2 regions of the Microbacterium sp. NPDC079356 genome follow, and region 1 is predicted to be linked to the other one. Evidence: predicted binding sites of a transcription regulator. Region 1 holds the regulator's gene; the other holds the start of a gene.
What was found. Region 1 encodes HrcA, which represses chaperone genes, less so after heat shock. Its sites were predicted from a motif close to TTNGCACTCGNNNNNNNCGAGTGCNAA; they were not measured.

Region 1 (15,655 bases):
CGTGGAGTGCTTCGCCGCCTGCGCCTGGGTCTCGGCGACCTGCGGGCACAGCACGATGTCGCCGAGGAGCCCGGGAGGAGTGGGCGCCTCCTCGGTCCCGGGGCGCAGCTCGTCCATGGGGAAGCTCAGCACGTCGGTCGGACCGGGCTCGTCCATCCACTGCACGTGCAGCGCCTCCATCGCGCCCTCGTCGACGAGGAGGATCGCGACGTCCGCGTCGGGGCTGACGTGCAGTTCGGCGAAGTTGTGCTCGGTGAGGCGCAGCAGGACGGTCTCGTCGACCTCCACACCGGACTCGTTGGTGATCTCGATGGTCATGATCGTCCTCGTTTGGGCTGTCGGTCGCGGGGTCCGGCGGGCCGCAGGCCCGCGCGGCGCTCGGCGCGGTTCGCGAACTCGCTCGCCTCGTCGCGTTCACGGCGTGCGGCGAGCTTCTCCTCGTCGTACGCGCTGTAGGCGTCGACGATGCGGCCCACCAGGGTGTGGCGCACGACGTCGTCGCTCGTCAGGCGCGCGAAGTGGATGTCGTCGATGTCCTTGAGCACCCGCGTGACGAGCCGGAGGCCCGACGCGCCCTGCGGCAGGTCGACCTGCGTGATGTCGCCCGTGACGACCATTCGCGTGCCGAACCCGAGACGGGTGAGGAACATCTTCATCTGCTCGGGCGTCGTGTTCTGCGCCTCGTCGAGGACGACGAAGGAGTCGTTCAGGGTGCGCCCGCGCATGTAGGCGAGGGGGGCGACCTCGATCGTTCCCGACGCCATGAGCTTCGGGACGAGCTCGGGGTCCATCATCTCGTTCAGCGCGTCGTAGAGCGGCCGCAGGTACGGGTCGATCTTGTCGGTCAGCGTGCCCGGCAGGAATCCGAGACGCTCCCCCGCTTCGACGGCGGGACGGGTCAGGATGATGCGGCTGACCTCCTTGCGTTGCAACGCCTGGACGGCCTTGGCCATCGCGAGGTAGGTCTTGCCGGTGCCGGCGGGGCCGATGCCGAAGACGATCGTGTTCTCCTCGATCGCGTCGACGTACTCCTTCTGGCCGAGCGTCTTCGGACGGATGACCTTGCCGCGCGAGGAGAGGATGGCTTCGCCGAGGACCTCGGAGGGACGCATCCCGCCGTTGTCCCGCAGGATGCGGCTCGACTGGGTGACGTCGCTCGGGTCGAGGCCCTGCCCCGCCCGCGCCATGCCGATGAGCTCGTCGACGAGTTCGCGGGCACGCGCCACGGCGTCGCCCTCGCCGGTGAGCGTGATCTCGTTGCCGCGGACGTGCACCTGCACGTCGGGGTGTTCGCGTTCGACGGTGCGCAGCAGGCGGTCCTGAGGACCCAGCAGCTGCACCATCGCGACGCCGTCCGCGTAGATGCGGTCGACGGTGGGTTCGGTGCTGTCAGCCACCGAGGCTCCCTTCGCTGAGCCCGCCGCCCAGCACGTGGGCGTGGACGTGGAAGACGGTCTGACCGGCGCCGGGGCCGGTGTTGAAGATCAGGCGGAAGTCGCCGTCGGCGTGCTCGGCGGCCAGGCTGTTCGCGAGCCCCACCAGCTCGGCGAGCAGGGCGGGGTCGCCCGCGGCGAGCTCGACGACGTCGCGGTACTGCTCGCTCTTGGGGATCACGAGCAGGTGCACGGGAGCCTGCGGGGCGATGTCGCGGATCGCGAACGCGTTCTCGGTCTCCGCGATGATCTCGGAGGGGATCTCACCCCGGAGGATGCGGGTGAACACCGACGACTCGCTCATCCCCCCAGTCTAGTCAGCGGCTCCCGGCGTCGGCCGGTGCCGACTCACCAGCGGCCGAGCGCCCGGTTGACCAGCGCGAGCGCTGCGGGACCGGCGGTCGAGGTGCGCAGAACCGTGTCGCCGAGCCGCACGAGGGTCGCGCCCGCGGCCTGCAACGCGTCGAGCTCGTCGGGCGAGATCCCACCCTCGGGACCGACGACGAGCAGCACGTCACGGGTGTCTGCGGCGTCGAGGTCGACCGCGGAGAGCGCAGCGGATGCCGTGGGTTCGAGCACCAGCATCCGTGCCGACTCGGCCTGCGAGACGAGTTGCCGCGTCGTCACCGGGTCGCCCACCTCGGGCAGCCAGGCACGGTGGGCCTGCTTGGCCGCCTCGCGGGCGATCGACTCCCAGCGTGCGACGCCCTTGGCGACCTTCGCGCCGTCCCACCGCGAGACGGACCGGGCTGCCTGCCACGGGAGGATCGCGTCGACGCCGAGTTCGGTCGCGGCCTGCACCGCGAGCTCGTCGCGATCACCCTTCGCGAGCGCCTGCACGAGCACCGTGCGCGGCGACGGCGCCGGGTGCTCCCGCCGCTCGACGACCTCGACGACGACCTCCTTCGGTGCGACCGAGGCGACGGTTCCCGTGAGCCAGAGGCCGCGGCCGTCGCCCACGGTCACCCCCTCCCCGACCCGGATGCGGCGCACGGCGGCCGCGTGGTGCGCCTCGGCGCCCGTCAGCCGGACGACGTCGCCCGGGCGGGCGGCACCGGCATCCTCGATCAGGAAGTGCAGGGCCACGGTCAGCGCTTGAACTTGCCGCGGAGCTTGGAGAACAGGCCCGGGTGGAACTCGGCGAGGTGCGGCGGCGCGGGGCGCGTGCGCTTGGCGAGCTCCTGGACGAGGGCCCGCGACTTGGGGTCGAGGTGCGACGGGGTGACCACCTGCACGGCGACGCGGAGGTCGCCGCGCTGCTCGCCGCGGAGCGGGGTGATGCCGCGCCCGCGGATGGTCAGCTCGTCGCCCGCCTGGACACCCTGGCGGATCTCGAGGTCGACGGGGCCGTCGAGCGAATCGATCGTCACACTCGTGCCGAGGATCGCGTCGATCACCGACACCTCGAGGGTCGCGAGCAGATCGTCGCCGTCACGGCTGAAGACGTCGTGCGGCGCGACCGTCACCTCGAGGTACAGGTCGCCGTTGGGGCCGCCCGCGGGGCCGACCTCGCCCGATCCGGGCAGCTGCAGGCGCAGTCCCGTCTCGACGCCGGCGGGGATGTCGATCGACACGGTGCGGCGCGCGCGGACGCGGCCCTGGCCCTGGCACGTGGAACACGGGTAGGGGATGGTCGTGCCGTAGCCCTGGCAGGTCGTGCAGGGCTGCGACGTGACGACGTTGCCGAGCAGGCTCCGCACGGTCCGCTGGATCTGCCCCGAGCCGTGGCAGATGTCGCAGGTCACCGGCTGGGTGCCGGGCTGGCAGCACGAGCCCTGGCAGGTCTCGCACAGCACCGCCGTGTCGACCTCGATGTCGCGGTGCACGCCGAAGACGACGTCGCCGAGGGTCAGGTCGACGCGCACGAGGGCGTCCTGGCCCCGCTCGCGACGCGAGCGCGGCCGTCCGGCACGCGTGCCCCCGCCGCCTCCGCCGAAGAACGTCTCGAAGATGTCGCTGAAGCCGCCGAACCCGGCCCCGGCGCCGCCGAACGCCCCGGAGTCGCCACCGAGGTCGTACCGCTGGCGCTGGTCGGGGTCGCTCAGCACGTCGTACGCGTGCGTCACGAGCTTGAACTGCTCGGACGCATCCTCTCCCGGGTTCACATCGGGGTGGAGCTGTCGCGCCAGTCGGCGGTACGCCTTCTTGATCTCCTCGGGGCTCGCGTCGCGCGCGACACCCAGGACCTCGTAGTGGTCAGCCACAATCACCTCTCCGGCCCGGAGGCCGATTCGTTCAGCGCGACTTCTCGTCTTCTTCGAGCAGACGCGTCAGATAGTGCGCGACGGCACGGACCGCCGCGAGATTGGTGGGGTAGTCCATGCGGGTCGGACCCAGCACGCCCACGCGCGCCTGCGAGCCGCCGGCGTCGTAGTCCCCCGCGACGACGGATGCCTCGGCGAGCCCGAACGGCTCGTTCTCGCGGCCGATGCTGGTCGCCAGTCCCCGGTCGTCCGCGACCATCTCCCCCATGAGGCGCAGGAGCGTCACCTGCTCCTCGATCGCCTCGAGCAGCGGGTAGATGCTGCCGCGGAAGTCCGCTTCGCGACGGGCGAGGGTCGCGGACCCGGCCATGACCATGCGGTCGGAGCGGAACTCGTCGAGCTCCTCGCCGATCGCGCGCAGGACGATCCGCCGGTTCTCCTCGCGGGGGGCCGGAGCCTCCTCCTCGAGGATGCGGGCGATCGCCGCGGCACCGTCGCGGACGCTCTTGCCGGTCAGCAGCGCGGCCATCGCGAGCTTGAGCTGTTCGGCCTCCTCGGCGGACGGCTCGGTCGCGAGGAACGCGACCCGCTGCGAGACCCGGCCGGTGTCGGTCACGACGATGATGACGATGCGGGTGCCGCCGAGGTGGACGACCTCGACGTGCGAGACGTTCGCCCGGGCGAACGACGGGTACTGCACGATCGCGACCTGTCCGGTGAGGCGGGTGAGCGTGCGGACCGTGCGGACGAGCAGGTCGTCGAGGTCGCCGGTGTCCTCCAGGAACGCGCCGATCGCGGAGCGCTGCGCGGAGGTCAGCGGACGGACCTCGGCGAGATGGTCGACGAAGACCCGGTACCCCTTGTCGGTGGGCACACGGCCCGACGACGTGTGCGGCGCGATGATGAGTTCCTCGTCCTCGAGGAGGGCCATGTCGTTGCGGATCGTGGCGGCGGACACACCGAACTGGTGGCGGTCGACGATCGCCTTGCTGCCGACGGGTTCCCGCGTGTCCACGTAGTCCTGGACGATCGCGCGCAACACCTGAAGACCGCGTTCCGAGACCATCATCCCTCCTCCGCTGGCACTCTCGATCTTGGAGTGCCAATTCTACCGCGCGCGGAGCGTTCTGCTCGGATCACTCGGTGAGCGCCCGCACGACGGCGTCGGCGAGAAGCCGCCCGCGGCGGGTCAGCACGATCGTGCCGTGGACCGCCGCCGCGCCGTCGACGAGCCCGTCGGCGATGAGGGATGCCACGTTCCGCCGCCCGGCGGCCGTCGCCTCGTCCACGGCCACCCCGTCGACGATGCGCGAGCGCAGCAGGATGTCCTCGAGGCGGCGGGCCTCGGCATCCGGTCGCTCCCGTCCGGCCGCCGGCGACTGTCCCGCCGCGAGGCGCTGCGCGTACGCCGCGGGGTGCTTCACGTTCCACCACCGGAGTCCGCCGATGTGACTGTGGGCGCCCGGGCCGTACCCCCACCAGTCCTGGCCGCGCCAGTACGACAGGTTGTGGCGCGACCGCTGCGCGCGGTTCGTCGCCCAGTTCGAGACCTCGTACCACCCGTATCCCGCCGCGGCGAGCAGTTCGTCGGCCAGCTCGTACATGTCGGCCTGCAGATCGTCATCGGGAGCGGGCACCTCGCCGCGGCGGATCTGCCGCTCGAGTTTCGTGCCGTCCTCGACGATGAGCGCGTAGGCCGAGACGTGATCGGGTGCGAGGGCCGTCGCCGTCTCGAGCGAGGTCCGCCAGTCCTCCAGCGACTCCCCCGGAGCGCCGTAGATGAGGTCGAGGCTGACCGCCAGCCCCGCGTTCCGTGCCGCGGCGACCGCGGTGGCGATGTTCGCGGGGTCGTGGGTGCGGTCGAGGGCGGCGAGGACGTGCGGGACAGCCGACTGCATGCCGATCGACAGGCGTGTCACACCGGCGGCCGCGAGGGTCTCGGCCACGGCGTCCGTCATCGTGTCGGGGTTCGCCTCGACCGTCACCTCGGCACCGTCCGCCAGACCGAAGGCCTCCCGGACGCCGTCGAGCATGCGCGCCAGGTCGCCGGGCGGCAGGAGCGTCGGGGTGCCGCCGCCGAAGAACACCGTCTGCGCGGGGCGGAGCGGTCCGCGTTCGGCCAGCACGCGCCGGGAGATCGCGATCTCGCGCAGGACCTCGTCGGCGTACGCGTCCTGTCGGGCGCCGCGCAGTTCGGTCGCCGTGTAGGTGTTGAAGTCGCAGTAGCCGCAGCGGACGCGGCAGAACGGGACGTGCAGGTAGACGCCGAAGTCGACGTCGTCCGACACGCGCACGTCGGCGGGCAGTGCGCCGTCGAGAGGAGCGGGATCGCCGAGGGGAAGGGCCGAGCCCATCAGGAGCCGGTGGCGTACATCGGCGACATCGCCTGCAGGTACCCCTGGAACAGGGCGCGACGCCGACGCTTCACCAGCGGACGCCAGAGGCGGTAGAGCACGCCGGTCGGCTTGTCGAAGGCGCGGACCGTGAACCAGACCTCGTCGTCGTCGCGCCATTCGAGCAGGAAGGACTCCTCGCCGCTGACGACGGATCCACCGACGGTGCCGAGCGAGAACCCGACCCGACGCGGCTCGTCGACGACCGAGATGACCCGGAGTTCGGCATCCGCCCGCATCCCGCCGACGCGCCCTCGAAGGTGCACGGTCGTCCCGGCGCTCGCGAACGGCACGCCGTCGGCGTCGAAACGCTGGTCGTCGTCGAGACGGCTGGGCTGGATGGCGTTGCCGTCGGCGTCGAAGCCGACACCGGAGTACATCGGACCGGATGCCGGGCGCACATCGGTCACCTGGAGACCCGCCCCCCGCTGCGCTCCCCACCCGAGGAGCGATTCGGTCGAGGTGACGAAACGGCTCTCACCGCTGCCGAGACGCCACGACGCCTCCGCCGGGGTCGTGCCCTTCGGCGGATAGCCCATGAGATCGGGGGCCTGCGTGGCCCCGACGGCGGCGTAGTCGACGGTCCCTGCCTGGAAACTCCCGCGGCGCATCGTGCCAGCCTACTTCTTGTCCTTGCCCTCGACGTCTCCCGAGAGCGCGGCGATGAACGCCTCCTGGGGGACCTCGACGCGGCCGACCATCTTCATGCGCTTCTTGCCCTCCTTCTGCTTCTCCAGCAGCTTGCGCTTACGGGTGATGTCACCGCCGTAGCACTTCGCGAGGACGTCCTTGCGGATCGCGCGGATGTTCTCGCGGGCGATGATGCGGGCGCCGATCGCGGCCTGGATGGGGACCTCGAACTGCTGACGCGGGATGAGCTTGCGCAGCCGCTCGGTCATCATCGTCCCGTAGGCGTAGGCCTTCTCACGGTGGACGATCGAGCTGAACGCGTCGACCTTCTCGCCCTGCAGCAGGATGTCGACCTTGACGAGGTCGGCGGTCTGAGAACCGGCCGGCTCGTAGTCGAGGCTCGCGTAGCCCTGCGTCTTGGACTTCAGGTGGTCGAAGAAGTCGAAGACGATCTCGCCGAGGGGCATGTTGTAGCGCAGCTCGACGCGGTCCTCGCTGAGGTAGTCCATGCCGAGCAGGGTGCCGCGGCGGGACTGGCAGAGCTCCATGACGGTGCCGACGTAGTCCTTCGGCAGGAGGATGCCGACCTTCACGACCGGCTCGGAGACCTCGGCGACGCGGCCGTCGGGGTACTCGGACGGGTTCGTCACCGTCACGGTCTCGCCGGTGTCGGTCATCACCTCGTACGTCACGGACGGCGCGGTCGTGATGAGGTCGAGTCCGAACTCGCGCGCGAGGCGCTCGGTGATGATCTCGAGGTGCAGCAGACCGAGGAAGCCGCAGCGGAATCCGAACCCGAGGGCGACCGAGGTCTCCGGCTCGTACTGCAGCGAGGCATCCGACAGCTTCAGCTTGTCGAGCGCCTCACGGAGCTCGGCGTAGTCGCTGCCGTCGATCGGGTAGATGCCCGAGAAGACCATGGGCTTCGGGTCGGTGTACCCCGCGAGCGCCTCGGATGCGGGCTTGCGGTGGTTGGTGATCGTGTCGCCGACCTTGGACTGGCGGACGTCCTTCACACCGGTGATGAGGTAGCCCACCTCGCCGACGCCGAGACCCTTGGTGGGCACGGGCTCGGGGCTCGACACCCCGATCTCGAGGAGGTCGTGGGCCGCCTTCGACGACATCATCTGGATCCGCTCGCGCGGCTCGAGCTTGCCGTCGACCATCCGCACGTACGTCACGACGCCACGGTAGGCGTCGTAGACCGAGTCGAAGATCATGGCCCGGGCGGGGGCGTCGGCATCCCCGACGGGTGCGGGGATGCGCTCGACGATGCGGTCGAGGAGGGCCTCGACCCCCATGCCGGTCTTGCCGCTCACCTTGAGCACGTCGGCCGGGTCGCCGCCGATGAGGTTCGCGAGCTCGGCGGCGTACTTCTCCGGGTCCGCCGCGGGCAGGTCGATCTTGTTGAGGACCGGGATGATCTCGAGGTCGTTCTCGAGGGCGAGGTAGAGGTTGGCGAGGGTCTGCGCCTCGATGCCCTGCGCCGCGTCGACGAGGAGGATCGCTCCCTCGCAGGCGGCGAGGGAGCGGCTGACCTCGTAGGTGAAGTCCACGTGGCCGGGCGTGTCGATCATGTTGAGGGCGAACGTGCCGTCGGCGGTGGCCCACGGCATCCGGACCGCCTGGCTCTTGATGGTGATGCCGCGCTCGCGCTCGATGTCCATGCGGTCGAGGTACTGGGCACGCATGTCGCGGTCGGCGACCACGCCGGTGATCTGCAGCATGCGGTCGGCCAGGGTGGACTTGCCGTGGTCGATGTGGGCGATGATGCAGAAGTTGCGGAGCTGCGCGGGCGGCGTGGCCGCGGGCTGCAGGGGCTGAAGGGCGCGGGGTGACATGACCAGCCGAGTCTACCGGCGCGGGGCCGGGCGCCAGCCCCGACGATCGGGAACCATAACCCGCCACGGCGGCGACACGCCAGTGGCCCGCCGCATGAGAAAGAGTTAACCGATCTGACACTTGCGGGGCCGCGAGACCGACCGAATGCTCAATGTGGCGGTCGGTTCCTGCGCGATAAGCCCCGCGCCCGTGCCGCTTCGGGAGATCCCACCGTGTCGAACCCACCCGTTCCTGCGCACGCCTCACCGTCCGCCTTTCGCCGCACCGGCGCCCTGCTGACCGTCACCGCCGTGACGGCCGCGGGTCTCGCCCTCGTGCCGAGCGCGGCGAACGCCGCCGTGTCGGCCGACGCGCCCGTCGTCATCTCGGAGGTGTACGGCGGCGGCGGCAACAGCGGCGCCGCCGTCAACCGCGACTTCATCGAGCTCGCCAACACGGGCGACGAGACGGTCGACCTCAGCGGGTTCAGCGTGCAGTACGCCTCTGCGACCGGTGCCACCTGGCAGGTGACGAAGCTCGGCGACGTCGACCTCCCCGCCGGCGAGAACCTGCTCATCGGTCAGGCCTTCGGGAGCAACACGTCGCTCCCCGCGTTCGAGGCCGACGTCGACGGCTCGATCGCGATGAGCGGCAGCGGCGCCAAGGTCGCCCTCGTGTCCACCGAGGCGGCACTGACCGGCAGCACCGGGATCGCCGATCTGGACCAGGTCGTCGACCTGGTCGGCTGGGGCAGCACCGCCTCGGCCTTCGCCGGCTCCGCGCCGGCGCCCGGGACCTCGAACGCGACGAGCGTCTCCCGCGACGAGGACGCCTCGAACACCGCGGACAACGCGGCGGACTTCGCCGCCGGCGCCCCCACGCCCACCGGGCTCGGCGCGGACGTCGACCCCGAGCCGGAGCCCGACCCCGAGCCGCAGGCGGCGACGATCGCCGAGATCCAGGGCACGACGGATGCGTCCCCGCTGACCGGCCGCACCGTCACCACCACCGGCGTGGTCACCGCGCACTATCCCACCGGCGGCTACAACGGCTACGTCATCCAGACGCCCGGCACGGGCGGCACACTCGATCTCGACGCGCACACCGCGTCGGACGCCGTCTTCGTCTACGCCCCGGGCGCCGTCCGCGAGGTCGCGCTCGGCGACACCGTGTCGGTCACCGGCGTCGTGTCGGAGTTCGACGGGCTGACCGAGATCACCGTGGAGCCGGGCGACGCCGACGTCATCGACGACGCCGCGGCTCCCACGCCCGCGACGGTCGGCTGGCCGACGACGGCGGCGCAGCGCGAGTCGCTCGAGTCGATGCTCGTCGCCCCGGAAGGCGCGTTCACCGTCAGCGACACCTACAGCACGAACCGCTTCGGCGAGGTGGGTCTGGCTGCCGGCGACACCCCTCTGCGTCAGCCCACCGACGCCGCCCGCCCGGGCAGTGACGCCGCGGCCGCGGTGGCCGCCGACAACGCCGCGCGCGGTGTGCGCCTCGACGACGGCGCCGGGATCGACTACACGTCGGGCGCCAACCGCGCGCTGACCCCCGCCTACGTCTCGCTCACCGAGCCGGTGACGGTCGGCGGGGGCGTCACCTTCTCGGCGCCGCTCATCGTGGACTACCGCAACGGCACGTGGAAGCTGAACCCGACCGAGCCGCTCGTCGGCGACGGCACGGGAGCCGACGAGGTCGTCTTCGAGAACGTCCGCACCGACGCGCCGGAGGACGTCGGCGGGGACCTGTCGATCGCGTCGTTCAACGTCCTCAACTACTTCACGACCCTCGGCACGGACTCGGCGAGCTGCGAGGCCTACCCCGACCGGTTCGGCGACGGCGTCACCGTCCGTGACGGATGCGCCCAGCGCGGCGCGTGGGACGCCGCCGACCTGGAGCGTCAGCAGACCAAGCTCGTCGAGGCCATCACCTCGGTGGATGCCGCCGTGATCGGTCTCATGGAGATCGAGAACTCGGCCGCTCTCGGCGAGGAGAAGGATGAGGCGACCGCCACGCTCGTCGACGCGCTGAACGCGGAGGCGGGTGCCGACACCTGGGCCTTCGTTCCTTCGTCGGCGGATCTCCCCCCGGCATCCGAGCAGGACGTGATCACCAACGCGATCATCTACCAGCCCGCCCTCGTCTCCCCCGTGGGCGCCGCGCGCGCCCTCGGTGACCAGAGCGCCGACGGCGAGGCGTTCGGCAACGCGCGGGAGCCCCTCGCGCAGGTGTTCGAGCCCGCCGCGGGAGGCGACCCGTTCCTGTTCGTCGTCAACCACTTCAAGTCCAAGGGCTCCGCGGGTCCGTGGCCCGGCGACGCCGACACGGGCGACGGTCAGGGATCCTCGAACGAGTCGCGGGTCCGTCAGGCGACCGCACTGCGCGACTGGGTCGCGGAGATCCAGGGCGACGTGGATGCGGTGGCCCTCGCCGGCGACTTCAACTCGTACAGCCAGGAGGACCCGCTGCAGGTGCTCTACGAGGCCGGGTACGCGGATGCCGAGCAGGCGTTCGACCTCGACTCGTCGTCGTACAGCTTCTCGGGGCTCTCGGGCTCGCTCGACCACGTCCTGCTGAACGAGGCGGCGCTCGCCCGCGCCACCGGCGCGGACATCTGGAACATCAACTCCGGAGAGTCGATCGCCCTCGAGTACAGCCGCTTCCGCACCCACGGCACCGAGTTCTACTCGGCCGACCCGTTCCGTTCGAGCGACCACGATCCGGTCATCGTCGGAATGGACGCGGATGCCGCCCCCGTGCAGCTGACCCTTCTCGGGATCAACGACTTCCACGGACGCATCGACGGCAACACCGTCGCGTTCGCGGGGACCGTCGAAGAGCTGCGGAAGGCCGCATCCGGGCCCACCCTGTTCCTGTCGGCCGGCGACAACATCGGCGCCTCGCTGTTCGCGTCGTCCGTGGCGCAGGACGAGCCCACGATCGACGTCCTGAACGCCCTGGGTCTGCAGGCGAGCGCGGTCGGCAACCACGAGTTCGATCGCGGCTTCGCCGACCTGTCGGGTCGGGTGTCGGACGCGTTCGACGCGCCGCAACTGGGTGCGAACGTCTACGAGAAGGGCACGACGACCCCGGCGCTCGACGAGTACGCGCTGCTGGAGGCCGACGGACTGACGGTCGGCGTCATCGGCGCCGTCACGGAGGAGACCCCGACGCTCGTCACGCCGACCGGCATCGAGTCGGTGGACTTCGGCGACTCGGTCGAGGCGGTCAACCGCGTCGCCGCGCAGCTGACCGACGGCGACGCCTCCAACGGCGAGGCGGACGTCATCGTCGCGCTCTACCACGAGGGCGCCGGAGCCGGCACGCCGGACGGCGCGACCCTCGAGGAGGAGGTCGCCGCGGGCGGCGCCTTCGGAGCGATCATCGAGGACACCTCCCCCGAGGTCGACGCCATCTTCACCGGTCACACGCACAAGGAGTACGCGTGGTCGGCACCGATTCCCGGCACGGACCGGACGCGTCCCGTCGTGCAGACCGGCTCGTACGGCGCCAAGATCGGTGAGATCACCTTGACGGTGGATGCCGCCACAGGTGAGGTCTCGGCGCACACCGAGCGCAACGTCGCCCGGACGACAACCCCCGCCGCCGACCTCGTCGCCGCCTACCCGCGGGTCGCGGAGGTCGACCGCATCACGAAGGCCGCGCTGGCGAACGCCGCCGCGGTCGGCAACACCGAAGTCGGTCAGGTCTCGGGCGACATCACGACCGCCTACAGCGGCGGATCGTACGTCGACGGTGTCTACACCGGCGGATCGCGCGACAACCGGGCGGCGGAGTCGACGCTCGGCAACACCGTCGCCAACATGCTCCGCGACAGCCTCGCGGACCTGCCGAACGGCGCCGTCATCGGCGTCACCAACCCGGGTGGTCTGCGCGCCGATCTGTTCGACACGCAGGCCGAGTTCGGCGCCGGTGCGGTCGCGGGTCTCGCGGACGGATCGATCTCGTTCAGCCAGGCGAACGCGGTGCTCCCGTTCAACAACACGCTCGCGCTGGTCACCCTCACGGGTGAGGAGTTCACGACGATGCTCGAGCAGCAGTGGCAGCGGGATGCCGCGGGCAACGTCCCCCAGCGCCCCTACCTGCAGCTGGGACTCTCGGACAACGTCTCGTACACCTACGACCCGGCGTTGCCGGAGGGTGAGCGCATCACGTCCGTGACGGTCGACGGGGCTCCGATCGATCCCGAAGGGACCTACCGCATCGGCACGTTCTCGTTCCTCGCGGCCGGCGGCGACAACTTCCGCGCCTTCACGGAGGGCGAGGACTACGTCGACACGGGTCTGCTCGACTACGAAGCGTGGGTCGACTACCTCGCCGAGGGCTCGCCCGTCGCCCCCTCGTTCGCGAAGCACGGCGTGCAGGTCTCGGGCGTGCCCGAGACGGTCGCGGCGGGCGAGACCGTGTCGTTCCAGGTGGCCGGGCTCGACCTGACCAGCAAGGGCGCTCCCGCCAACGTCGAGGTCTCGGTGAGCCTGGGCGAGCAGGTGCTCGGCACGGCGCCGGTGTCGGAGGGCGCGGCATCCGTCAGCGTCACCCTGCCCGCCGGAACGCCCGCCGGCGCCGCGCAGCTGACCGTGACCGCCGCCCCCAGCGGCACGGTCGTGCAGGTGCCCGTCACCGTCGAGGAGGCGGCGGAGCCCGCCGCGGCGACGAAGACGCGTCTGGTGGCCGTCACGCCGGTCCACATCAACCGGTTCCTGCCCACGACGCTCGTCGCGATCGTCACGCAGGAGGGCGGCCGCGCCGAGGGCGTCGTCGAGTTCCGCGAGGGCGACACCGTGATCGCGACGGCGGAGGTCCGCCGCGGCACCGCGTCGACGACGCTCGGCCGGCTGTCCCGCGGGACGCACACCTACACGGCGACCTTCGTCCCCGACGACCCGACCGTCGCCGAGGGATCGGAGAGCACGCCGGTGAAGGTCCGCGTCCTCTTCTGACCGGACGGACCGGAACGGGGGCGGATCCATGGATCCGCCCCCGTTCTCGCGTCGAAGGGTCTCCGGATTCGTAGGCTGAGGGGATGACGCCTCAGGTGGTGTTCGTGCACGGCATCCGGACTTCCGCGACGATGTGGCGCGCGCAGGTGGAGCATCTCGCCGCGGCGGGTGTCGGCGCGATCGCCGTCGACCTGCCGGGGCACGGTCGCCGGATGAGCGAGACGTTCACGCTGGACGGCGCGTTCGAGACGATCGACACCGCGGTGAGGGATGCCGCGGCCCGCGGCCCCGTGCTGTTGGTCGCGCACTCGATGGGTGGGCTCGTGGCGATCGAGTACATGGGCCGTGAGGAGCCCCCGCCCGTGGATGCGTTCATCGCCGCCGGCTGCACGTCGATCCCCCGCGGCGCCGGACTCGCGATCTATCGGGCACTGGCGCGGGGGTTCGATCGCCTGCCCCGACGCGGTCAGCCGCTCGCCGACCTCGTGCTCGACCGGACGCTCCCACCTGAGACGCGGGCGGACTTCGGCGCCGGCGGCTACGCGTACGACACGCAGGACATCGCTCTGCGCAGCCTGTCGGTCCTCGATCTCGTGGTCGCGTTGCAGCGGATCTCGGTCCCGATGTGGTTCGTGAACGGGCAGTGGGACCAGCTGCGGCTCAACGAGCGCCTGTTCACGAAGCTCAAGCCCGAGGCGGAGCTCATCGTCGTGCCCCGGACATCCCATCTCGTCACCGCGATGCGGCCCCGTGTGTTCAACGCGATCGTGGACCTGGCGCTGGCGACGATGGCGCGGGACCGGCCGACTTCGGGATGAGGCGCGCACCTGATAGAATCGGTTTTTGGCTTGCGTGTGGGTTCCTCCCTCACACGACCGCTGCGTGACAGCCCTCTTCTGTCGCCGGCACTTCCAACCGATAACTCCGAACGAAAGATACGTCGAACGTGGCGAACATCAAGTCGCAGATCAAGCGCAACAAGACCAACGAGAAGGCCCGCGAGCGCAACAAGGCCGTGAAGAGCGAGCTGCGGACCGTCGTCCGTCAGACCCGTGAGGCCATCTCGGCCGGCGACAAGGCCGCTGCCGAGAAGGCGCTGCTCAAGGCCACCAAGAAGCTCGACAAGGCCGTCAGCAAGGGCGTCATCCACGAGAACCAGGCGGCCAACCGCAAGTCCTCGATCGCCAAGCAGGTCGCCGCTCTCTGAGCCGCAACTCTTCCGAAGGCCCGTCCCCCTGGGGGCGGGCCTTCGTCGTTCCCGGGCGTGGTCTCAGGCGCCGTAGGGCGCGCGCGTCGCGACGACGGTGACGAGCCGCTCGACCGCGAAGACGGCGTCGCGCGAGGCGCCCTTCACCTCGGCATCCGCTCGCGCGGCCGCCTGGATGGCGATGCCGAGCGACGATTCCGTCCAGCCGGCGAGGTCGCGGCGGGCCCGGTCGACCTGCCAGTCCTTCATGCCGATGCGCGCGGCGAGGGCGCCGGACGGTTCGCGGGAGCCGGCCACGCGCGCCATGGTGCGCAGCTTCGACGCGATGGCGGCGACCATCGGGACCGGATCGGCGCCCGAGGCGAGAGCGTGCCGGAGGGTGATGAGGGCGTCGCCGTAGCGACCCGCGATGGCCGTGTCTGCAACGGCGAACGCGGTGGTCTCGACGCGACCACCGTAGTAGCGGGTGACGACCTGCTCGGTGATGTCGCCCTCGACGTCCGAGATGAGCTGCTGGCAGGCGGCCGCGAGCTCGGTGAGATCGTCCGAGAACGCAGAGACGAGGGCACGGAGGGCGGGCGGGGCGATGCGTCGTTTCGCGGCCTGGAACTCGCCCGCGGCGAAGTCGAAGCGGTCGGAGTCGCGTTTGACGGCGGGGCAGGCGATCTCGACACCGCCGCCGACGCCCGCGCGGATCGTGTCGAGCAGCTTCTTGCCGCGGACGCTCGCGCCGGTATGGCGGAGGACGATCGTCGCGCCGTCCTGCGGCGCCTCGAGGTAGCGGATCGCCTCGGCGAGGAAGGCGTCGGAGCACTTCTCGACGCCCGACACCCGGACGAGCCGCGGCTCGCCGAACAGCGACGGCGACGAAACGGCCAGCAGCGTGCCGGGCGCGTAGTCGTCGGCGCGGACGTCGGTGACCTCGAGACTCGGATCCTCGGCGCGCAGGTAATCGCGGATGCCGGCGGTCGCCCGCTCGGCGCAGACCTCTTCGGGACCGGAG
Region 2 (15,655 bases), on a different contig from region 1:
GACGAAGGGCCCCTCCCGGAGGAGGGGCCCTTCGTGAGCCGTTCAGCGGTGGATCAGAAGTCCATGCCACCGGTCGGGTCGCCTGCCGGCGCCGCGACCTTCTCGGGCTTGTCGGCGACGACGACCTCCGTGGTCAGGAACAGACCTGCGATCGACGCGGCGTTCTGCAGCGCGGAGCGCGTGACCTTGGCCGGGTCGATGATTCCCGCGGCGAACATGTCGACGTACTCGCCCGTGGCGGCGTTGAGGCCCTGACCCGCGGGGAGTTCGGCGACCTTGTTCGACACGACACCGGGCTCGAGACCGGCGTTCAGCGCGATCTGCTTCAGGGGAGCCTGGATGGCCACCTTGACGATGTTCGCGCCGGTCGCCTCGTCGCCCTCGAGCTCGAGGCTCGCGAACGCCTTCTCGCCGGCCTGGATCAGCGCGACGCCACCACCGGGGACGATGCCCTCCTCGACGGCCGCCTTCGCGTTGCGAACGGCGTCCTCGATGCGGTGCTTGCGCTCCTTGAGCTCGACCTCGGTGGCCGCACCCGCCTTGATGACGGCGACGCCGCCGGCGAGCTTGGCGAGGCGCTCCTGCAGCTTCTCGCGGTCGTAGTCGCTGTCGGTGTTCTCGATCTCGCGACGGATCTGGGTCACGCGACCCTCGATCTGCGACGCGTCACCGGCACCCTCGACGATCGTGGTCTCGTCCTTGGTGATGATGACCTTGCGCGCACGGCCGAGCAGGTCGAGGGTGGCGTTCTCGAGCTTGAGACCGACCTCCTCGGTGATGACCTGGCCACCCGTGAGGATCGCGATGTCCTGCAGCTGAGCCTTGCGACGGTCGCCGAAGCCGGGGGCCTTGACGGCAGCCGACTTGAAGATGCCGCGGATCTTGTTGAGCACGAGGGTCGCGAGAGCCTCACCCTCGACGTCCTCGGCGATGATCAGGAGCTCCTTGCCGTCCTGGATCACCTTGTCGACGACGGGCAGAAGGTCCTTGATGTTCGAGATCTTCTGGTTCGCGATCAGGATGTAGGGGTCCTCGAAGACCGCTTCCTGACGCTCGGCGTCGGTGACGAAGTAGGGGTTGATGTAGCCCTTGTCGAAGCGCATACCCTCGGTGAGCTCGAGCTCGGTGCCGAAGGTGTTGGACTCCTCGACGGTGACGACACCTTCCTTGCCCACCTTGTCGATGGCCTCGGCGATCAGGGCGCCGATCTCGGGGTCGGCAGCCGAGATGGATGCCGTCGCCGCGATCTGGTCCTTGGTCTCGATCTCCTTCGCGCCGGCGAGCAGCTCGTCGGAGAGAGCCTTGACGGCCTTCTCGATGCCCTTCTTGAGAGAGATCGGGTCGGCACCGGCCGCGACGTTGCGCAGACCCTCGCGCACGAGCGCCTGAGCGAGGACCGTGGCGGTCGTCGTCCCGTCACCGGCGACGTCGTCGGTCTTCTTCGCGACCTCCTTGACGAGCTCCGCGCCGATCTTCTCGTACGGGTCGTCGAGCTCGATCTCCTTGGCGATCGACACGCCGTCGTTCGTGATCGTGGGAGCGCCCCACTTCTTCTCGAGCACGACGTTGCGGCCACGGGGGCCGAGGGTCACCTTGACGGCGTCGGCCAGGGTGTTGAGGCCGCGTTCGAGGCCGCGGCGGGCCTCCTCGTCGAAAGCGATGATCTTTGCCATAAGTGTGTCGTCCCTCCCGGACGTGAGGTTCAGTACCGTGCCCCCAGGGACTGGGAGCGGGATAGTTCTGGCACTCAGGATGAGTGAGTGCTAAATCATTCTGGCACTCGGCCCTAGGGAGTGCAAGCCGCGCGACACCGGCTCGCGCTACCGTGGCACACGCCGCGGCGACGGCCCCCTCACCGCATGGAGGAATGGATGATCACGGTCGCAGAGGTCCCCGGATGAGCCGCCCCGCCATCCGCGCAGTGTTGCGCGAGGCGACTCTCGCCGCGTTCGATGACGCCGTCGCCACGCTCGACGGCGATGCGTCCGAGTCCATCGAGAACCACTCCGCCGCGGAACTCAACCCGCCCGAGCTGAGCGGGCCGTTCCTCGCCCGCTACGCGGGCTGACCGACCGGCGTCAGGCGACGACGCGGACGGATTCGGCCTGCGGGCCCTTCTGCCCGGTCCCGACGGTGAACTCGACGGCCTGACCCTCTTCGAGCACGCGGAACCCCGACATCTCGATGTTCGAGTAGTGGACGAAGACATCCTGTCCGTCGCCGAGCGTGATGAAGCCGAAGCCCTTCTCGGCGTTGAACCACTTGACGGTTCCCTGGGTCATGCGCATCTCCTGAAGCTGTGGGACACCCGAAATGCTAGCCACGGCCCCCTGCCGGATCCGGCGGTTCCCGGCTTTGTTGACACTCCCGAACCCAAGTGTTTACGGCGGCGAAACACGCGACGGCCGAGCCGCCGCGGACGGGTCACTCCGAGCCGAAATCGAGCCCGACGATCACCACGAGCTGCGATCGCGGATCACCGCCGGCGCTCGCCGTCTCGGGCGGCGCGACGACCTGATACGTGTCGTCGAGGGAGACCTCGGCGCCGCCGATCGCATCCGCCAGACCGCGGGCGGCAGCCTCGTCGGCGGTCGTGCCGTAATAGACGGTCGTGGTCGGGAAGTCGTCGGAGCTGGCGCTGCTCTCCTGGACGTCCGCCTCCGCCCACCCGGCGGCGATCACGTCCTGGCGGACGGCGTCACCCAGCGCGGCGTCGGGGGTCGCGTTCAGCACGAGCACCTCGTACGACGTGTCCACCTGCGGAGCGACCACCTGCGACGACGAACCGGGCGCCGAACGGGCGTTGAAGTCCAGTCGACCGGTCGCGAACAGGGTGCTGAGCACCCCCGCCGCGACGATGGCGACGGTAGCCACCACGGACCACAGCACGATGACGCCGACGCGCAGCCGCGGGGTTTCGGCGCGGTGCGCCCCGATGCGAGCCGGACGGGCCGGGAGGTCGTCGAAGCGATCCTTCACTGCGGAGCGCGCCGCGGTCTCGGACGGGTCCGCGGCGGTGGGCTGCTCTGGCTCGGGCGGGGAGGTCGGAGACGGCACCCGAGCATGCTACCGGGCGGATGCCGGGAGCACCCTGGAGCGGGTGCGCCGCTCCCGCTCCTGCGCAGTCTGCAGCCGCCGCAGACGGTGCACGAGGACCGGATCGTAGGCGACGGCATCCGCTGATTCGAGGATCCGCCCCAGCAGCTGGTAGTAGCGCGCCGGGGTCAGCGAGAGCTCGGCGCGCAGCGCCTCCTCCTTCGCCCCGGAGTGCCCGTGCCAGCGCGCCTCGAAATCGAGGACGGCGCGGTCGCGATCGGAGAGGGGCACTCCCCCACGGTACGACCGAGATCCTCCGTCACCCCGGAACATCGGGGCGGTTCGTCCGGTTGAATATGTCGAGGGAAGGAAGAACACATGAGCTATCGCGTGGAGAAGACCGACGAGCAGTGGCGGGAGGAGCTGACTCCCGAGCAGTACGCCGTCCTGCGGCAGGCCGGGACGGAGCGCGCGTGGACGGGCGAACTCCTCGATGAGGACCGCGCCGGCCTGTACACCTGTGCCGCGTGCGGCGCAGAGCTGTTCCAGAGCGGCACCAAGTTCGACTCGCACTGCGGCTGGCCGAGCTTCTACGAGTCGGTCCGCCCGGAGGCCGTCGAGCTCATCGAGGACCGCAGCCACGGCATGGTGCGCACCGAGGTGCGCTGCGCGAACTGCGGCTCGCACCTGGGGCACGTGTTCCCCGACGGTTTCGGCACCCCCACGGGCGACCGTTACTGCATGAACTCGCTGTCGCTGTCGTTCACCCCGAAGAACGACTGACCTCCGGGGCACCGCCCCGCTTGCAGGCCGCGCCGACACCGTCAACCCCGGTGTCGGCGCGGCGTCGTGCGTTTAGCGTGGCTTCGGACGCGGTGAGGGACGCCGCGGTCGGAGGATGCACATGCCCGAGACCACCGACCACGCAGACGACCTGCTGGGCGGCCGTTACCGTCTCGGTGAGACGCTCGGCCGCGGCGGCATGGCCGACGTGTACCGCGGCGAGGACGCCGTCCTCGGCCGAGAGGTCGCGATCAAGGTCGTGCGCTCGGGGTCCGACGGAGTCGCCGCCGACAGCCGTGCGCGCGGCGAGGTCAGCGTGCTGGCGGCGCTCAACCACCCGTCGCTGGTGACGCTCTACGACGCGCAACTCGACGCGGACCCCCCTTACCTCGTGATGGAGCTCGTCGAGGGACCCACCCTCACGACGCGCATCGCCCGGTCTCCGTTGACCCCATCCGCGGCGGCGACGATGGCCGCCGCGCTCGGCGAAGCCCTCCACGTCGCACACGGCGCCGGCGTGGTGCACCGCGACGTCAAGCCATCCAACGTCCTGCTCGCACCGTCTCACCTCCCCGATCACGAGTTCCGCGCGAAGCTCGCCGATTTCGGTATCGCGTATCTCGTCGACACCGCACGGGTGACGAACCCCGGCGAGGTGATCGGCACCGCCGCCTACCTTGCTCCCGAGCAGGTACAGGGCGTCGATCCGGCACCGCCCGCCGACGTCTACGCCCTCGGCCTGGTCCTGATCGAATCCCTGACAGGGAAGCGGGCCTTCCCCGACGCGGCCGGCGTCGCCACCGCCCTCGCCCGACTCGAGGCCCCACCGGAGATCCCTGCGGAGCTCGACCCGGAATGGCGGAACCTGCTGCGCGACATGACGCGCATCGACCCGGCCGAGCGGCCCACGGCCCTCGACGTCGCGATGCGCGCACGCGCGCTCGCCGCGACCACGTCCGACGCCCGCACCGAAGCGCTTCCCGCTGCCGGCGCGGTGGCCGTCGGCAGCGCCGGCGCAGCGATGGCGGCGGGCTCTGTCGACCATGCTCCGGATGCGGCGACCGAGGCTCTCCTGCCCGCCGGGGCCGCCGCGACCGACGCCGCTCCCCCTCCATCCACGCCCGCGACGGCCCCCACCAGTGTGCTGGCGGCCGCCTCCAGCGCTTCGCCTGCAGCCGAGGCGACGCGCACCATCGACGCGGCGCCCGCCCCGGCAGCCCCTGCCGAGGGTCAGCCGGCCGAACGCCGGCCCCGCCGACGGTCGCGGCGCCGAGCGACGGTCTGGATCACCGCGGCCGCCGCGGCGGCGCTCGTCGCCGGGACCGGCGGCATCCTGGCCCTCACCGCCGGCGGCGACGAGGTGACTCCCGCCGACCCCGCTCCCGTCACCGACCCGACCCCGGACGTCAGTCCGACCGCCCCGCTCACCGAGGACGAGGCCCCCGACGAGGTCGACACCGTGAGCGACACGGACACCACCGACGAGCAGGGAACGACGCCGACGCCCGAGGTGACCACCGAGGCGCCCGACGAGGAGGCGACACCGGACGAGGGCGCCACGGAGCCGGCGGAGGAGACGGCCCCGACCGACGGCGCCACCGACGACGAGGGCACCGTCGACGGCAGCACGGTCGACGACAGCGTCACGGACCCCGTCGAGCCGAGCCCCGCACCCGTCGACGGCGCGGTCACCGAGCCCGACCCGGCCGACAGCCCCGCTCCCGCCGAACCGTCCCCCGCCCCGACCGGCTGACCGCGTCAGCGCCGGACCGGCCAGAACGCGGCGACGAACACCGACGCCAGTCCGATGACGACGGTGACGGCTTCGATGACGACCCCCGGTCCGGCCGGCGCCGGCCAGAGCACATCGAGAGCCAGCGACGCGAGGAGCTGCCCCGACACCGCGGCCAGCCCGAACAGGAGCACCCCCGTGCGGGCGACGAGGGCGGCCGACAGCATGATGTAGGCCACGCCGAGCGCGCCGCCGAGGTAGAGCCATGGCTCCGAGGGCAGCGGCGCCGGTGGTCCGTCGACGATCGTCACGACGACCGCCAGCATCGCCAGGATCGCCGTCCCCAGCGTGAAGTTCACGAGCGTCGCCGTCACCGGGGTCCCGACGCGCACCCGCAGCCGGCCGTTGGTCGCCTGCTGCCAGGCGAGTCCCGCTCCGACGACGACGGGGAGCACGACCATCCAGACGGGCACGCCCGCCAGCCCGTCCCCCGAGATCAGCACCACGCCCACGGCGGCCAGGGCGAGCGCGCCGCCGACCAGTCGCGGCACCGTGACGGCGACGACCCCGCCGGGCCCGTACCCCACCCGGTCGAGGATCAGCCCGCCCACCGTCTGCCCTGCGACGATGCCGACCGTGAACAGCGACACCCCCACGATCCCGACGGCGACGGCCTGCGTTCCGACGGTCAACGCTCCCGCGGCGCCGCCCACCAGCATCCACCACGGAATGCTGCGCTCACGGATGCCGCGGCTCAGCAGGACCGCACCGCGACGCCCACCCGGGGTCAGCACCGAGACGAGCACGATCAGCAGCAGACCGCTGCCGAACGAGATGACGGCGGCCACCATGGCGTGCTCGAGACGCACGCCGAGCTGGCCGTTGATGCGCGCCTGGACGGCGGTGAGGACGCCGACCGACACCGCACCCACCAGGGCGGGCGCCAGCGAGGTCCGCGCGGACGGGCCCGTCACGCGAGCCGACTCAACCGAACAGCGCGGCGGCTTCTTCGTAGCGGTGCGCTGGCACGGTGTGAAGCGACCCGAGCGCCTCCGCGAAGGGCACCCGGACGATCTCGGTGCCCTGCATGGCGACCATCTGGCCCCATGCGCCGTCGACGACGGCGTCTGCGGCGTGCAGGCCCAGACGTGTCGCGAGGACACGGTCGAAGCCCGACGGCGAACCGCCGCGCTGGATGTGGCCGAGGACGGTCGCGCGGGTCTCGATGCCCGTGATCCGCTCGATCTCGGGGGCGAGGATCTCGCTGATGCCGCCGAGGCGGGGACGGTTGAAGGCGTCGAGCCCCTTGTCGCTGTACGCCTCGTCCATGCCGGTGAGGGTGAAGCCCTCCGAGACGACCACGAGCGGCGCACGACCGCGGTCGTGGGCCTTCTGGACCTGCTCGGCGATCTCGTCGATCGACATCGGGTGCTCGGGGATGCAGATGACGTGCGCGCCGGCCGCGATCCCGGAATGCAGGGCGATCCAGCCCACGTGACGACCCATCACCTCGGCGACCATGCAGCGCTGGTGCGAGTCACCGGTCGTCCGCAGGCGGTCCATCGCCTCGGTCGCGATGTTCACCGCCGTGTCGAAGCCGAACGAGTAGTCGGTGGCGTGGAGGTCGTTGTCGATGGTCTTCGGCACACCCAGGACGTTGATGCCGTCCTTGTGCAGCCGGTCGGCCGCAGCCAGGGTGCCCTCGCCGCCGATCGCGACGATGCCGTCGAGACGGTGGCCGTACATCGTCTTCGAAATGTTCTCGGCGCCGCCGCGCGGGCCCTCGTAGGGGTTCGTCCGGCTCGTGCCGAGGATCGTGCCGCCGACCTTCGACAGACCCTTCACCTCGTGGCGCGTGAGCGGGAAGAAGTCACCGTCGACCACGCCGCGCCACCCGTCGCGGATGCCCACGAACTCGATGTCGTACGTGGTCGTGCCCTTCAGCACGATGCCCCGGATGACGGCGTTCAGTCCTGGACAGTCGCCGCCGCTCGTGAGGATACCGATCTTCATGAGGGGTCCTTAGGTGATCTCGGGTTGGTGCTGGGGGCGACGCTGCCTCGATGACACTATCGCCGCGACGGCGTCGCCTGCCAGCCGAGCGGGCTCAGGCGGCGCCGAGCGCCTGCCGCAGCAGGTGCATGAGCGCCGACAGCTGGACGGAATCGCTCGAGGTCGGGTCGACCGCGTCGCCGTCGAGGGCGCGCTGCGCGAGACCCTGCTTGCTGTCGATGAGCTCGGCGATCTTCGTGTCGATCGTGTGCGCCGCGATGATGCGCCACGCCGTGACCGGCTCGCCCTGACCGATGCGGTGCACGCGGTCGATCGCCTGCGTCTGCTCGGCGGCCGTCCAGCTGAGCTCGGCGAGCACGACGTTCGAGGCGGCCTGCAGGTTGAGGCCGACACCGGCCGCCGTCAGCGAGCACACCGCGATGGCGACGTCGGGGTCGCCGTTGAACGCGTCGATCGCCTGCTGGCGGACGGGCGTCGTCTGGTCGCCGCGGATCGAGACGGTCCGGAGCCCCGCCGAGGCGAAGTGCGCCTCGGCGGCATCCATCACGTCGATGTGCTTGGCGAAGAAGACCACCTTGCCGACCGAGCGCTGCAGCTGCGCGGCGTAGTCGGCGGCGAGCTGCGCCTTCGCCTGACCGATGCGGCGGACCATCGTGAAGACGTTCTCGGAGCCGCTGCCGGCAGCCTTGGCCTCTTCGAGCTCGCCGTGCGCGACGAGACGCACGATGTCCTCGTCGGCCTCGCCGCGGACGACGCGGTCGCCGCGCGCTTCGATGATCCGGCGGTACTTCGCCGCCAGACGCTCACCCAGCTCCCGCTCGGCGGCCCGGATCGACCGGCCGTACTCGTCGTCGAGCTCGACGGGGAGGTCGGCGACGAGCTTGTCGGGGAGGTCGGCGGCGACGTCCTTCTTCTTGCGCCGCACGATGCCCATCGAGATGACGGCGGAGCGGGCCTCGGGGTAGAACGCCTTGTCCGCGGGGGTGAGGCCGGTCTCGTCGAGGCGCGCCATCAGCTCGGGACCGGGCTTCTCGCCGTTGGTCCAGCCGAGGAAGCGCCAGATCGCGTCGAAGTCCTCGACGTCGTTGATGAGCGGGGTACCCGTCAGGGCGAGCAGCAGCGGATCGCGCACCTGCTCGCGGATACGCGAGGCGAGCGCGAGCACGTTGCGCGAGCGCTGCGAGGTGAGGTTCTTGATGAAGTGGGCCTCGTCGACGACCATGCCCTTCAGCCCGATCGAGCTGAGCCAGGACAGGTGGCGATCGAGGATCTCGTAGTTGACGATGAAGACGTCCGCGAAGGCATCCATCGTCTCGCCGTCGCCCTGGATGACGGTCGCGCGACGTTGCGGGGTCCACCGCTCCACCTCGCGCGCCCAGTTCATCTTCACGACGTTGGGGACGACGACCAGCAGCGGGTAGGCGTCGGCGACGGATGCCGCGAGCACCGACTGCGCCGTCTTGCCGAGACCCGGCTCGTCGGCCAGCAGGAAGCTGCGGTGCCCCGTGCGGACGGCCTCGAGGAACCGCGACTGGTGCGGCATGACGTCGAGCCCCTTGGGCGAGATGCGGTCGAACTCGGGGACGGGCGGCAGGTCCATCGACGCGGCCCCTCCCCCGGCACCGGTCTCGAACGCCTTGTACAGCGGGCCCATGAGCTCCCACCCGTCGAGCCGGCGCCGCGGCGTCGACACGGGGGCGCGAAGGGCGACATCGGGGGCGAGGAAGGGATGGGCCTCCTTGCGGGCCTCGACCTGCGGCGGCACGACCTGGCGGTCGGCGATCGCTTCGGGGACGACGGGAGCCTGCACGGGCTTCGCGTCGGTGATGATGAGCTCGTCCTCGGGCAGCTCCGCCCCGGACTCGAGCAGCCAGTCGCGGCGCATGCGACGCGCGACGGGCGACGTCGCCTGATCGACCTCGAGCAGCTGGATGAGGGAGGTGTCGCGGGCCGCGGTCTTGGCGAGGATCGTCGCGACGCCGTCGAGGCGCTTGAGCAGCTCGGCGCGCGCACCGTCGGCGATGTCGGACGCCGCCTTCACGCGGGCGCGCTCCTCGCGCACGAGGAAGGCGATCACCTGGAACTTGACGCGGTTGGTCGGTCCGAGTTTGCCGCGTTGCGCCTTCGCCTCGACCTCGCGCACCTTGCGGGCGAGGATCGGGATGAGGGGTGCTTCGTCGTCTCGGCGCGACGATGATCCCCGACGACGCCGAGCGGCGGTCTTGGGGGCGGTGGCTGCCGTGGTCGGCATGCTCCTCCTGAGCGTGACACCGGCGGATGCCGGCGAGCGTCGTGCGAGACGACGGTCTTCGAGGCCGCAACGTCGGTCGCGGCGCGGATGTGGTCCCCGGGTCGTCACGGCTGCGGGTACTCGCTTCTGCGAGCTGCGGCGACGGGACGGGCCCTTCCCCGTCATTCTAGCGCGTCGCGGTCCCGGGCTCCCACCGCGACTCGGCGGTGCCGCGCGCGGTGCCGCGTACGCTGGTGTCATGCCCACCGAACGCGAACTCGCCGCCACCATCGACCACGCGATCCTCAAGCCGGAGCTCACCCGCGCCGACGTGGACGCCGAGCTCGACATCGCCGCGGAATGGGGTGTGTTCAGCGTCTGCGTGCGCCCGAGCGACATCCCCCACGCCGTGGCCCGCCTCGACGGCACCGGCGTCGCGGTCGGCACGGTCATCGGGTTCCCGCACGGCACCACCTCGACCGCCGCGAAGGTGGCCGAGACGCGACAGGCGATCGCCGACGGCGCGAGCGAGGTCGACATGGTCGTGAACATCGGCGCGCTGCGCTCGGGCTTCGACGACGTCGTGGTCGAGGACATCCGCGCGGTCGTCGCGGCGGCGGAGGGCCGCGTCACGAAGGTCATCCTCGAGACGGCCCTGCTCGACGACGAGCAGATCGAGCGCGGCAGCCGCCTCACCGAGGCCGGCGGCGCCCACTTCGTGAAGACCTCGACCGGATTCGCCGGCGGTGGGGCAACGATCCCCCACGTCCAGCTCATGCGTCGCACCGTGGGTGCAGGCGTCGAGGTGAAGGCCTCCGGCGGGGTGCGCAGCTACGCCGACGCGATCGCGATGCTCGAGGCCGGCGCGACCCGCCTCGGCACGAGCGGCAGCGCCGTCATCCTCGGCGAAGCGCGTCGCATCGACGCCGGCGACGAGGCGACCGGAGCGGTCGACTCCGGCTCGTACTGACCGGCGCGGCTCGCCCCGCGCCGCTCGGACTCAGGCGCCGGGCTGCAGCGCCGCCCGCACCTCGGCGACGTCGGCATCCATCCGCTCGATGAGGGCCTCGATGCCCTCGAAGCGGACCATGCCGCGGATGCGGGCGGTGAACTGCACCTGCACCGTGTGGCCGTAGAGGTCGAGGCCGGTCTCATCGAGGACGTACGCCTCGACCTGACGCTGGGGAACGTCGTCGAACGTCGGGTTCGTGCCGACCGACACGGCGGCCGGGTATCGCGTCGCGGGGCGGACGCGCCCGGCATCCGTCCCCTCGTCGATCAGCCAGCCGGCGTACACGCCGTCGGCGGGGATGAATCCCTCGGCATCCGTCGACAGGTTGGCGGTCGGGTAGCCGAGCTCGCGACCGCGCTTGAGCCCGTGGACCACCTCGGCGCGGACAGCGTGCGGGCGCCCCAGCAGACGCGCTGCGTCCTCCACCTGGCCGGCGGCGAGCATCTCGCGCACCCAGGTCGACGAGACCCGGCGTCCGCCGCCCTGGACGTCGCCCACGACGTCCACCGTGAACCCGTGGGTCTCGCCGAACGTCGTGAGGAAGGCGGGATCACCCGCTCCGCCGCGTCCGAAGCGGAAGTCGACCCCCACCATGACGCACACCGCGTGCAGGGCGTCGACGAGGATGCGCTGCGCGAACTCCTCGGGCGCGAGCGCGGCGAGCTCCTCGTCGAAGCGCAGCACGAGCACCGCGTCGACGCCGGCCTCGGCGAGCAGGGCGATCTTCTGATCCACGCTCACGAGGGGTTCGGGGCAGCGGTCCGGTCGCAGCAGGGCGAGCGGGTTGCGGTCGAATGTGACGGCGACCACGCGTGCGCCGTCGTCCATCGCGGCCACGCGCGCGCGGTCGATGACGGCGCGGTGCCCCGAGTGCACGCCGTCGAACTTGCCGATCGCGACGACACTCGGGCCGAAGCCCGCGGGCACCTCGGCGGGATCGCGGAAGACGATCACGCGGCGCCCTCCGCGGCGGACCGGGCGTGCCGGTGGGTGATGAGCCACCAGAGCCCCAGGAAGGGCAGCACGAGCGGGACGAGGACGTATCCGATGCCGTACCCCGACCACACCGTGGGGTGGTCGAAGAGCTCGGGATGCGTCAGCGAGAGCGTCCCGACGACGAGCACACCCACGAGTTCGAAGACGATCGCCGCCCACGCGACGCGGTACCACCGCTCGGACGCGCTGAACACGAGCGCGAGGGTGGCGAGGATGTAGACGAGCGCGGCGAGGGCCGACAGCGAGTACGCGAGCGGTGCGTCGTCGAACTCGCGGACGATCTGCACGAACGAACGACCCGTCGCGCCGAGGGCCATGATCGCGTAGACGACCACGAGCACACGCCCGACACCGGTCATCCGACGCGGGGAGGCGGCCGACGGAGCGGTCGAGGTCGGCGCGGTCTCAGGCATGGCCCCTCAATCCTACGACCGCCGCGGACGCGGCCCGGCCGGGGTCAGGCGACCTGCACCGTCCAGATGACGTTCATGCGCCAGATCATGATGGCGATCGCGAACGCGGCGATCCCCATGACGACCGTGCTCCAGCGACCGCGTTCGATGAGCGCCCAGGCGACCGCGGCCGGCGGGATGAGGACCGCCGAGACCAGGTAGACCCAGAACTCCAGCAGGTCCCCCGTCGGCGGGTTGCCGGCGAGCGGGGCGATGATCGCGATCACGACCTGCACGATGAGCAGCAGCAGGACGAGCGCCTGCGTACCCACGGTGAGATCGCTCGGGCGACGGCCGGCGAGACCCAGCACGGTGCACAGCAGACCCGCCGCGCACGCGACGGCGATCTGGACGACGGTGAACCACGCGATCACGGCTGCTCCTCGGGCATGTTCATGAGGCTCTTGACGTCGTCGCCGCGACGGCCGACGATCCCGACGAGCGCACCGTCCGGGGCGATCGCGGCGGGTGTATCGGCCGGCAGGCGGTCCGCCGCCCCGACCAGACGCTTGCCGTGACGGAGATCGCGCGCCTCGTCGGCGGTGACCGCGAAGGTGCCGAGAAGGGATGCCGCGACACCCGCGGCATCCTGCAGCGGGACGTCTTCGGTCAGCTCGGTGACGGCGTCGGCGACGTCGAACGGACCGATCCGCGTGCGCCGGAGCGCTGTGAGGTGCCCGCCCACGCCGAGGTCCGCGCCGAGGTCGCGGGCGAGGGCCCGGATGTACGTGCCGCTCGAGCAGTCGACGACCACGTCGACGTCGACGACGTCGACGCCCCGACGGATGCCGCGCACCTCGAACCGGCTGATCAGGACATCCCTCGCCTTCAGCTCGACCTGCTCGCCCGCGCGCGCGAGGTCGTACGCGCGGCGCCCGCCGACCTTGATCGCCGAGACGGTGCTCGGCACCTGCGAGATCGGTCCGGTCAGGGTGCGGATGCCGCGGTGGATCGCGTCGTCGGCGACACCACCGGCATCCGCTCTGGCGGTCTCGACACCGTCGGCGTCGTCGGAGTCCGTCGTGACACCCAGGCGGATGGTGGCCTCGTAGGTCTTGTCGAGTCCGACGACGTAGGTGAGCAGCCGCGTGGCGTGACCGACGCCCAGGACGAGCAGCCCGGTCGCCATCGGGTCGAGGGTGCCGGCGTGGCCGATCTTGCGGGTGTTCAGGGCGCGGCGCGTCCGCGCCACGATGTCGTGGCTCGTCACGCCGCCCGGCTTGTCGACGAGGAGGATCCCGCCGCTCCCCTGGCTCTGCTGCATGGCTTCCAGCCTAGGCTGGAGCGGTGCCCGACCTCGCCTCGCCGCTCATCGCGTGGTACCGCGAGAACGCCCGCGACCTGCCCTGGCGGCGCGACGGCTTCGGCGCGTGGGGCACGCTCGTCAGCGAGTTCATGCTGCAGCAGACGCCCGTGTCGCGGGTCGTCCCGCGGCTCGAGGAGTGGCTCGCGCGCTGGCCCACCCCCGCCGACCTCGCGGCCGCTCCCCCGGCCGACGCGGTGCGGCTGTGGGCGAACCTCGGCTATCCCCGCCGGGCGCTGTGGCTGCACCGCGCGGCGACGCAGATCCGGGACCGGCACGACGGCGTCGTCCCCCGCAACGTGGACGCCCTGCTCGCCCTCACCGGGATCGGCGACTACACGGCCCGCGCGGTGGCAGTGTTCGCGTACGGGGACCGGCATCCGGTCGTCGACACCAACACCCGTCGCGTCCTGGCGCGCGCCGTCGACGGCCGGTCGCAGCCCGGACCGCCCGCGAAGGCGGACCTCGCGGCGATGGCGGCGATCCTCCCCGCGGACGACGAGGACGCCGCGGTCGTGAACGCCGCCGCGATGGAGCTGGGCGCGATCGTCTGCACGGCGCGTGCGCCGCGGTGCGAGGCGTGCCCGCTCGCGGCCGTCTGCGCCTGGCGGGCGGCGGGATACCCCGACACCGGCGACGACCGGCGCAAGCAGGCGCGCTACGAGGGCAGCGACCGCCAGGCCCGCGGAGCGATCCTGAAGGCGCTGCGAGATACCGAAGGCCACCCCGTCCCTGCGGACGAGGTGGCCTCGGAGTGGCCCGATGCCGCTCAGCGCAACCGGGCCGTCGACTCGTTGATCGCCGACGGGCTGGTGGAGGTCACGGACGGTGCCCTGCACCTGCCCCGCTGACCGGACCGCTCAGTCCTCCTCGTCGCTCTCGCGCGGCTTGACGTACGGGTCCGCCTCGCCGGCGTAGGTGCCGCCGGCGGCGGTGGCCGCCACGGCCGCGTCGCGCTCGCGCGCCTCGCGCAGCAGGTCCTCGATGTGGCCGGCGTTCTCGGGCAGCCCGTCGAGGATGAACTCCAGCGACGGCGTGAGGCGCGTGCCGAGCTGTCGCCCGACCTCGCTGCGCAGCATCCCCGTCGCGGCCTTCAGCGCCGCAGCCGTGCCCTCGCGGGCCTCGTCGTCGCCGTAGACCGTGTAGAAGACCGACGCGTGCTGCAGGTCGCCCGTGACGCGCACGTCGGTGATCGTGACGAATCCGAGCCGCGGGTCGCGCAGCCCCTTGTCGAGGCGCTCCGCGATGAGCACGCGGATGCGGTCCGCCAACCGTGCCTGCCGTTCCCCGGCCATAGTCCTTCTCCTCTTGTTCTCCCCCGGCCGCGATCGGCTGACGGAGGAATTGCGGAGGCGATGGATGTCGCCGGGATAGTCGGGGTCTTGGGGGTCCCGTTATCCCGGCGGCATCCATCGCCGTAGCAACACCGTGGATCAGCCGCGCGGCTTCTCCACCATTTCGGTCGTCTCGATCTCGTCGCCGACCTGGATGTCGTTGTACTTGCCGAGGCCGATACCGGCTTCGAAGTCCGTACGCACCTCGGTGACGTCGTCCTTGAAGCGGCGCAGCGACTCGATGGCCAGGCCGTCGGCGATCACGACGCCGTCGCGGATGACGCGCGCCTTGGCGTTGCGCGTGATCGTGCCCGAGCGGACGATGACACCGGCGATGTTGCCGAACTTCGAGGAGCGGAACACCTCGCGGATCTCGGCGACACCCGACTGCACCTCTTCGAACTCCGGCTTGAGCATGCCCTTGAGGGACTGCTCGACGTCGTCGATCGCGTTGTAGATGACCGAGTAGAACCGGACGTCCACACCTTCACGGGCGGCGCGCTCGCGGGCCTTCGTGTCGGGACGGACGTTGAAGCCGATGACGATCGCGTTGTCGATCGTCGCCAGGTTGATGTCCGACTCGGTGATCGCACCGACACCGCGGTGAATGATGCGCAGCTGGACGCTGTCGTCGACCTCGATCTTGAGCAGCGACTCCTCGAGCGCCTCGACGGCACCGGAGACGTCACCCTTGATGATGAGGTTGAGCGACTCGACCTTGCCCTCTTCGAGAGCGCGGGTGAAGTCCTCGAGCGAGATGCGCT

Region 2: groL (chaperonin GroEL) is a predicted target of HrcA. The motif match lies at 1,741-1,767, and genes of this name have one in related genera.

Annotation. Positions count from the first base shown of each region.
Region 1 is NZ_JBMWDN010000001.1:721,908-737,562, forward strand. Features, by position in the region: gene ybeY (rRNA maturation RNase YbeY) at 1-318, opposite strand, end outside; gene ACPEH0_RS03675 (PhoH family protein) at 315-1,343, opposite strand; gene ACPEH0_RS03680 (HIT domain-containing protein) at 1,390-1,737, opposite strand; gene ACPEH0_RS03685 (16S rRNA (uracil(1498)-N(3))-methyltransferase) at 1,782-2,519, opposite strand; gene dnaJ (molecular chaperone DnaJ) at 2,522-3,637, opposite strand; gene hrcA (heat-inducible transcriptional repressor HrcA) at 3,669-4,703, opposite strand; gene hemW (radical SAM family heme chaperone HemW) at 4,774-5,991, opposite strand; gene ACPEH0_RS03705 (DUF1990 family protein) at 5,991-6,641, opposite strand; gene lepA (translation elongation factor 4) at 6,651-8,501, opposite strand; gene ACPEH0_RS03715 (ExeM/NucH family extracellular endonuclease) at 8,715-13,445, shown strand; gene ACPEH0_RS03720 (alpha/beta fold hydrolase) at 13,529-14,263, shown strand; gene rpsT (30S ribosomal protein S20) at 14,392-14,652, shown strand; gene holA (DNA polymerase III subunit delta) at 14,716-15,655, opposite strand, start outside.
Region 2 is NZ_JBMWDN010000003.1:51,580-67,234, forward strand. Features, by position in the region: gene groL (chaperonin GroEL) at 54-1,673, opposite strand; gene ACPEH0_RS08815 (hypothetical protein) at 1,898-2,068, shown strand; gene ACPEH0_RS08820 (cold-shock protein) at 2,079-2,282, opposite strand; gene ACPEH0_RS08825 (LytR C-terminal domain-containing protein) at 2,425-3,057, opposite strand; gene ACPEH0_RS08830 (DUF3263 domain-containing protein) at 3,067-3,327, opposite strand; gene msrB (peptide-methionine (R)-S-oxide reductase MsrB) at 3,415-3,819, shown strand; gene ACPEH0_RS08840 (serine/threonine-protein kinase) at 3,941-5,572, shown strand; gene ACPEH0_RS08845 (DMT family transporter) at 5,578-6,525, opposite strand; gene ACPEH0_RS08850 (ATP-dependent 6-phosphofructokinase) at 6,536-7,564, opposite strand; gene ACPEH0_RS08855 (DEAD/DEAH box helicase) at 7,659-9,815, opposite strand; gene deoC (deoxyribose-phosphate aldolase) at 10,054-10,764, shown strand; gene ACPEH0_RS08865 (bifunctional riboflavin kinase/FAD synthetase) at 10,795-11,760, opposite strand; gene ACPEH0_RS08870 (hypothetical protein) at 11,757-12,215, opposite strand; gene ACPEH0_RS08875 (hypothetical protein) at 12,260-12,628, opposite strand; gene truB (tRNA pseudouridine(55) synthase TruB) at 12,625-13,518, opposite strand; gene ACPEH0_RS08885 (A/G-specific adenine glycosylase) at 13,542-14,408, shown strand; gene rbfA (30S ribosome-binding factor RbfA) at 14,418-14,852, opposite strand; gene infB (translation initiation factor IF-2) at 14,991-15,655, opposite strand, start outside.